One region of the Lacrimispora cavernae genome, then DNA from elsewhere that is predicted to be linked to it. Evidence: a T-box and tRNA genes for the amino acid it is inferred to sense, from the RefSeq annotation. Region 1 holds a T-box; the other holds one or more tRNA genes.
The links. A T-box is a leader RNA that pairs with one kind of tRNA and senses whether it is charged. The one in region 1 lies ahead of metG (methionine--tRNA ligase), so its partner is inferred to be a tRNA-Met.
Positions count from the first base shown of each region.

Region 1 (3,410 bases):
GATGCCTCCAGGGAACTGGGAACGTATTTTACCGTATGGTTGCAGGGCGGAAGCTCAGGAAAATCCTTTGAAATCTGAGATTTTAAAGATTCCAGGATCTCTTCCGGCTTGGTATAACTAAAGGAATAGTTCTCAAGGTGATCCAGCACTTCCGGATGCTCCTTTGTAATCTGTCCTATGGCCTGGATATCGGAGTTTAACTGTTTTTCAATTGCCTTTGTCAGGCTTCGGATGGAATCATAGGAGGTTCCGGTGTTGGATTTCACCAGGTATTCAAAATATTCCTTTCCTTTGGGATACCAGGATAGGCCCTTGTCATTGGTCCCGGTTCCCATAAGGGCGGTGATGCCGTTGATAAGATTTTTATAGGCAGGTATAAAATGCTCTTCCAGTACTTTTAGATTCTTTTCTTTATAGGAAGCTTTTTCTTCCGCGGTTAAATCCGTAAGGGCATCCACCCGGGTGTTGAAGGTGTCTGCAAGGAAGCTGTGGTCAGGCTGGATCAAATATGCCTCACAGGACTTTAATAAATGGTCTGCGGAAGCGTCAGACATAAAAAGGCCGGCTTCTGATTTTTGCTTTTCAAACTCCAGGATCTGCCCATAATAATTATCAATGGTAGAAAGCAGCGCAAGATAGTGGTCCACATCATCCCGGGTGTAAAAGGCATATTCTGAGAACAGGATGGGAAGCTGTGCCTGGATTCCGATGGTGGTTGTTAAAGGCTGGGCATAAAGCTCCAGGCCATCAGAGCTTAGTTCTGTTTCTATGTAGGAGCGGAGAATCTGCCAGGTAAGCCGCTGTTCGTCGGTCAACTGGCGGGGATTAAAACCATCCAGATTCTTTTTTAATTCCAAAAGGTCTTTTGTTCCCTGTTTCATTTTTTCCAGAGAAAAATCCCCCAGGGTCAAAGGAACTGTGTCAAATCCCCGGGAAGCCGGATCTGCAATGCTGAAATGGAAGCTGATTCCGGATTCACTGATCTCGTCACGAAACAGGTCATTTGTAAATTGATCAAACTTGTTTTGAGCGGATAAATCCCTGGCATGGTATTGTTCGTACCCGCTCCATGAAGACGATGCAGGCGATTTATTGGTGGGTGCACAGGCACAAAGCAGGGAAACAGCCAGTATGATGGAAAGAAAACGGCGGCCCTGTTTCAAAACGATGTTCTTCATATATGATTCCTCCGTGATTCACTATTATTATTTATATGATGATATTAAAAAAGTCATGACAAAAGCACTGATGTACCAGCTTACCCGCTTGACAAACTTTACTGAAACCATTAAACTATGGTTACCGACAATCTATTTATATGAGAATGCTGAGAAAAGAAGAGTAAGAAATCAACCTCATGTGCAGAGACTTCCGGAAGCTGAAAAGGAAGCTTGAGCGTATTTCCCAACATGGCCTTGGAGCAGCGAAGTTGAATTGGCGAAGCACGCCTTTAAATTTCGACGGTTACACCCGTTATCGTGTCAGACTGTTATTAAGTAACCATAAGGTCTTAAGCGGACTTTATGGAACCAACGCAGCCGGTAAGGTCCGTACTGTAAGGTACGGATAAATTAAAGTGGTAACACGGGACAGTTCCCCGTCTTTAAATTTCCGAAAGGATATTTTAAGACGGGTTTTTCTTTGCAGGAAGGGAAGCCCCCTTTTTGCTCATCCCATTTTATAAACAGGAGGAAATCAGAATGTGTAAAGACTCTAAGAAAAAACCATACTATATCACCACGGCTATTGCCTATGCATCAGGAAAGCCCCATATCGGCAATACCTATGAGGCAATATTAGCGGATTCCATCGCCCGTTATAAGAGGGCAGAGGGCTATGACGTGTTTTTCCAGACAGGAACCGATGAGCATGGCCAGAAGATTGAGGAAAAGGCAGAGGCAGCAGGGATCACGCCTAAGGAGTTCGTAGACAGGGCTGCCGGTGAAATTAAGAATATCTGGGATCTGATGAACACCTCTTACGATAAATTCATCCGCACCACAGACAAGGAACATGAGGAGCAGGTTCAGAAGATCTTTAAGAAGCTCTATGACCAGGGAGATATCTATAAGGGACATTACGAAGGCTTATACTGCACGCCCTGTGAATCCTTTTTTACAGAATCCCAGCTTGTAGACGGCAAATGTCCGGACTGCGGACGTGAAGTGAAGCCGGCAAAAGAAGAGGCATATTTCTTCCGCATGAGCAAATATGCGGACCGTTTGATAAAGCACATCAATGAGAACCCGGATTTTATCCAGCCAGTATCCAGAAAAAATGAGATGATGAACAATTTCCTCCTTCCGGGACTTCAGGATCTTTGCGTATCCAGGACCACGTTTAAGTGGGGGATTCCGGTGTCCTTTGATCCGAAGCATGTCACCTATGTCTGGCTTGATGCGCTGACCAACTATATTACCGGAATCGGCTATGACTGTGACGGCAAAAGCAGTGACCAGTATGCCAGATTATGGCCGGCAGACCTTCACCTGATCGGTAAGGATATCATCCGGTTCCATACAATTTACTGGCCCATTTTCCTTATGGCCCTTGATATTCCCCTGCCAAAGCAGGTATTTGGCCATCCATGGCTGCTTCAGGGGGACGGCAAGATGAGTAAATCCAAGGGAAATGTCCTCTATGCGGATACCCTGGTGGATTTCTTCGGCGTGGATGCAGTCCGTTATTTTGTCCTTCATGAAATGCCATTTGATAATGACGGGGTTATTTCCTGGGAGCTTATGGTGGAACGCATGAACTCTGACCTGGCTAACATCCTGGGCAATCTTGTAAACCGTACCATTTCCATGTCCAATAAATACTTTGGCGGCATCGTGTCTGACGGAAATGCAGCGGAGGCTGTTGATGAAGACCTTAAGGCAGTGGTGTTAGAAGAGGTGAAAAAGGTTCAGGAGAAGATGGAGAAACTCCGTGTCGCTGATGCGATGACAGCAATCTTTAATATTTTCAGAAGGAGCAACAAATACATTGATGAAACTGCTCCATGGACCCTTGCCAAGGATGAAGCATCAAAGGGCAGGCTGGAAACCGTTCTTTATAATCTGACGGAAGCCATTGCCATCGGAGCCTCCCTCCTTGATTCCTTTATGCCGGATACCTCTAAAAAGATTCTTAATCAGCTTAATACTTCAAAGAGAGAGCTGTCCCAGATGAATGAATTCGGTGTATATCCCTCTGGAAATAAGGTGACTGATAAGCCGGAGATCCTGTTTGCACGTATGGATATTAAGGAAGTTATGGAGAAGGTGGAAGCCATGTATGGACCAAAGGAAGAAGAATCCAAGGAAACTGCCAAAGAAGATGCTTCCGCCGTGATTGATATAGAAGCCAAAGCAGAGATCGAATACGACGATTTTGCCAAGCTGCAGTTCCAGGTAGGCCAGATCATT
Region 1 covers NZ_CP157940.1:3,452,719-3,456,128, reverse strand. Annotated here, with positions in the region: gene ABFV83_RS16275 (DUF885 domain-containing protein) at 1-1,178, opposite strand, end outside; T-box leader at 1,321-1,608, shown strand; gene metG (methionine--tRNA ligase) at 1,701-3,410, shown strand, end outside.

Region 2 (3,410 bases), 130 kb from region 1:
AGTTCTCTGGAATTCTCATCCTCCATCCCCTGCACTGCAAGGCCCAGCTCCTTATACTTCATGATCAGATCAATGGATTCCTTTTTTAAAATCTCCCCCGGTACAACAATAGGTATTCCCGGCGGATACACGTAAACAAATTCTGCCGATACCATTCCCTCTCCGTCAGGGATTGCAATCCTGTGCCTGGGCTCATCCATGGCCTCTGCAATGGTCATCCGGCATTCCGGCATTCTCTCAAGCTCCTTAAATAAGCCGTTTGCAGTTTCACAGTCTTCCTCTGGGGAAAGCCCGGAATCAATCTGAAGCAGAGCACTGCACAGCCTTTCAAGGCCTTCCTCAGTATCAGCCAGAGTCGTTATGGCAGTTACATAGTCCGAACTGCACATTTCCATTTCCAGATGATATTCCTTTCTTAGCCTGTCATCCAGCCAGGCTCCCGATTTTCCCGTACCCCTTGTGGAAATAATGATCTTGGAACAGTCCATGTCATAGATTCCGTACATCCCCTTTTCCTGATCCGTAAGGAGCCTAAGGTGCTTCAAACCAGTCAAAGCCTTCCGGACCTCTTCTATCTTACCGGAAAAGTGCTTCATCTCTTTCAGTCCTTCTCCAGCCATATAACGTATACAGCCCTCAATACCCGCCATCAGCACATAGGATGGGCTGCTGGTCTGATACATGTGCACATAGCGGTCCAATCTCCCCATATCCACATATCCTTCCCTGACATGCATGACAGCCGTCTGAGTAAAGGAGGGAAGGGTCTTATGAAGGCTTTGAATCACCACATCTGCTCCAAGCTCGAAAGCGGAAACCGGAAATCCTCCCTCTTTCCCAAAGGAAAAGTGAGCTCCATGAGCTTCATCCACAATAAGAGGTAAACGAAACCTATGAACCACCTCTGCAATAGCCTTAATATCAGATACCATTCCATCATAAGTTGGGGATACCACAAACACCGATTGAATATCTGGATGATTCATCAACATCTCTTCTATTTTTTCCGGAAGTAATCCACCTTGGATACCAAATGGCCGTATTATTTGTGGATAAATATATTCTGCACTTAACTGATTGAGGAAAACTCCATGAAACGCAGACTTATGACAGTTCCTGCTCATAAGAATGGTTCCGCCCCTTGATACGGTCCCGCTAATGGCGCTGAGTATTCCGCCGCTGCTGCCATTAATAAGATAATAAGTCTTATGGCTCCCGTAAATCCTTGAAGCCCATTCCATGGACTCCTTTAAAATCCCTTCCGGATGGTGCAAATTATCAAAACCGTCTATCTCCGTAATATCTATGGAAAATGGATTTGGAAAATTGGCTGCAAAAGATTCCTTATACTGCCTTTTATGTCCGGGCATATGAAAGGGATAAAAATCCGATTTCCCATATTCCATTAACTTCTTTAATAAATTCGGTGTGTCATTCATAGTATGAACCGCCTTTCGCCCTCATAAACCTATGGCTCATTTCCCTGTCCTTTTTACATTCTTCTTTATAAATCGACTCTTCTAGTATAGCATCCTTATCCTCTCTTTACAATTTTTTCTCACAGCGCTATAATATAGTTTTGGAAATGAAAAAGGAGATGGTTATTATGAGATTAATCGAATTTAAAATGGAGCGCCCCGGCCTGGTAAAAGCAGGAGATGAAGTTCAGATCATAGAGAGGGAAGGAGCCAGCAGCTACAGCTATATCATTGACCCTGCCGTGGCCATGTCCGGCTGCTACATGGGACGGGACAGGATCAAATCCGATCACGGGATTGTAAAAGAAATAAAGCACAATGACCGGGGGTATTATGTGATTGTAGAATTCAATGAATAAACCTGTTTTACAAGTAACTCTGCTTTACCGGAATCCCTTCACAAATCACTGCAAAATAAAAAGCCCTGAAACATCTCTGTTTCAAGGCTTGTCCTGAGACACCGGGGACTCGAACCCCGGACAACTTGATTAAAAGTCAAGTGCTCTACCACCTGAGCTAGTATCCCATATGCCCAAAGCCGGAATCGAACCAGCGACACGAGGATTTTCAGTCCTCTGCTCTACCAACTGAGCTATCTGGGCTTATGTACTATCATTAGTACACGTTTTCTTAAAATTACTCAAAAAAAATTGCGGGGGCAGGATTTGAACCTGCGACCTTCGGGTTATGAGCCCGACGAGCTTCCAGACTGCTCCACCCCGCGTTATTTAATTATATTATATGCAGTGATTATGATTTTAATCACTAAATGGATGGAGATGGATTCGAACCATCGAAGCGTGTCGCAACAGATTTACAGTCTGCCCCCTTTGGCCACTCGGGAACCCATCCATATTTTATTAAAGTGATGCAAGCCGATGATCGGACTCGAACCGATAACCTGCTGATTACAAATCAGCTGCTCTGCCAATTGAGCCACATCGGCACAAATCTTTTCATGCGTGTTACTTGGCATACTGAATGGGACCTATAGGGCTCGAACCTATGACCCTCTGCTTGTAAGGCAGATGCTCTCCCAGCTGAGCTAAGATCCCATATACAAAATTCAGTTGTAAAACGACCCGGATGGGATTCGAACCCACGACCTCCGCCGTGACAGGGCGGCGCTCTAACCAGCTGAGCCACCAGGCCAAACCTTTTTGAAGGCTGTTGCATATACCCTCAAAACCACACATTGCTACATATCTATCTTCATCCGTTCTTCCTCTTACCTAAACCAACCTGGTTAAGCCCTCGACCTATTAGTGACAGTCAGCTCCACATGTTGCCATGCTTCCACCTCTGCCCTATCTACCTCGTCGTCTTCAAGGGGTCTTACTCTTGCGATGGGATATCTCATCTTGAGGGGGGCTTCACGCTTAGATGCCTTCAGCGTTTATCCCTTCCCGACTTGGCTACTCTGCCATGGCTTTGATAGCCAACAGATACACCAGAGGTCAGTCCATCCCGGTCCTCTCGTACTAAGGACAGCTCCTCTCAAATATCCTACGCCCACGCCGGATAGGGACCGAACTGTCTCACGACGTTCTGAACCCAGCTCGCGTACCGCTTTAATGGGCGAACAGCCCAACCCTTGGGACCTACTACAGCCCCAGGATGCGATGAGCCGACATCGAGGTGCCAAACCACTCCGTCGATGTGAACTCTTGGGAGTGATAAGCCTGTTATCCCCAGGGTAGCTTTTATCCGTTGAGCGATGGCAATCCCACTTTATACCACCGGATCACTAAGTCCTAGTTTCCTACCTGCTCCACCCGTCGGTGTCGCAGTCAAGCTCCCTTATGCCTTTGCACTCTTCGAATGGTTTCCGTCCATTCTGAGGGAACCTTTGAGCGCCTCCGATACCCTTTCGGAGGCGACCGCCCCAGTCAAACTCCCCGCCTGACATTGTCCCCCAGCCAGGTCATGGCT
Region 2 covers NZ_CP157940.1:3,581,712-3,585,121, forward strand. Annotated here, with positions in the region: gene ABFV83_RS16885 (decarboxylase) at 1-1,439, opposite strand, end outside; gene ABFV83_RS16890 (hypothetical protein) at 1,607-1,837, shown strand; tRNA gene ABFV83_RS16895 (tRNA-Lys) at 1,932-2,004, opposite strand; tRNA gene ABFV83_RS16900 (tRNA-Phe) at 2,008-2,080, opposite strand; tRNA gene ABFV83_RS16905 (tRNA-Met) at 2,129-2,202, opposite strand; tRNA gene ABFV83_RS16910 (tRNA-Tyr) at 2,249-2,330, opposite strand; tRNA gene ABFV83_RS16915 (tRNA-Thr) at 2,352-2,424, opposite strand; tRNA gene ABFV83_RS16920 (tRNA-Val) at 2,461-2,533, opposite strand; tRNA gene ABFV83_RS16925 (tRNA-Asp) at 2,557-2,630, opposite strand; rRNA gene ABFV83_RS16930 (23S ribosomal RNA) at 2,721-3,410, opposite strand, start outside.
Region 2: it encodes a tRNA-Met, which carries the amino acid that the T-box ahead of metG (methionine--tRNA ligase) is inferred to sense. The anticodon was not compared.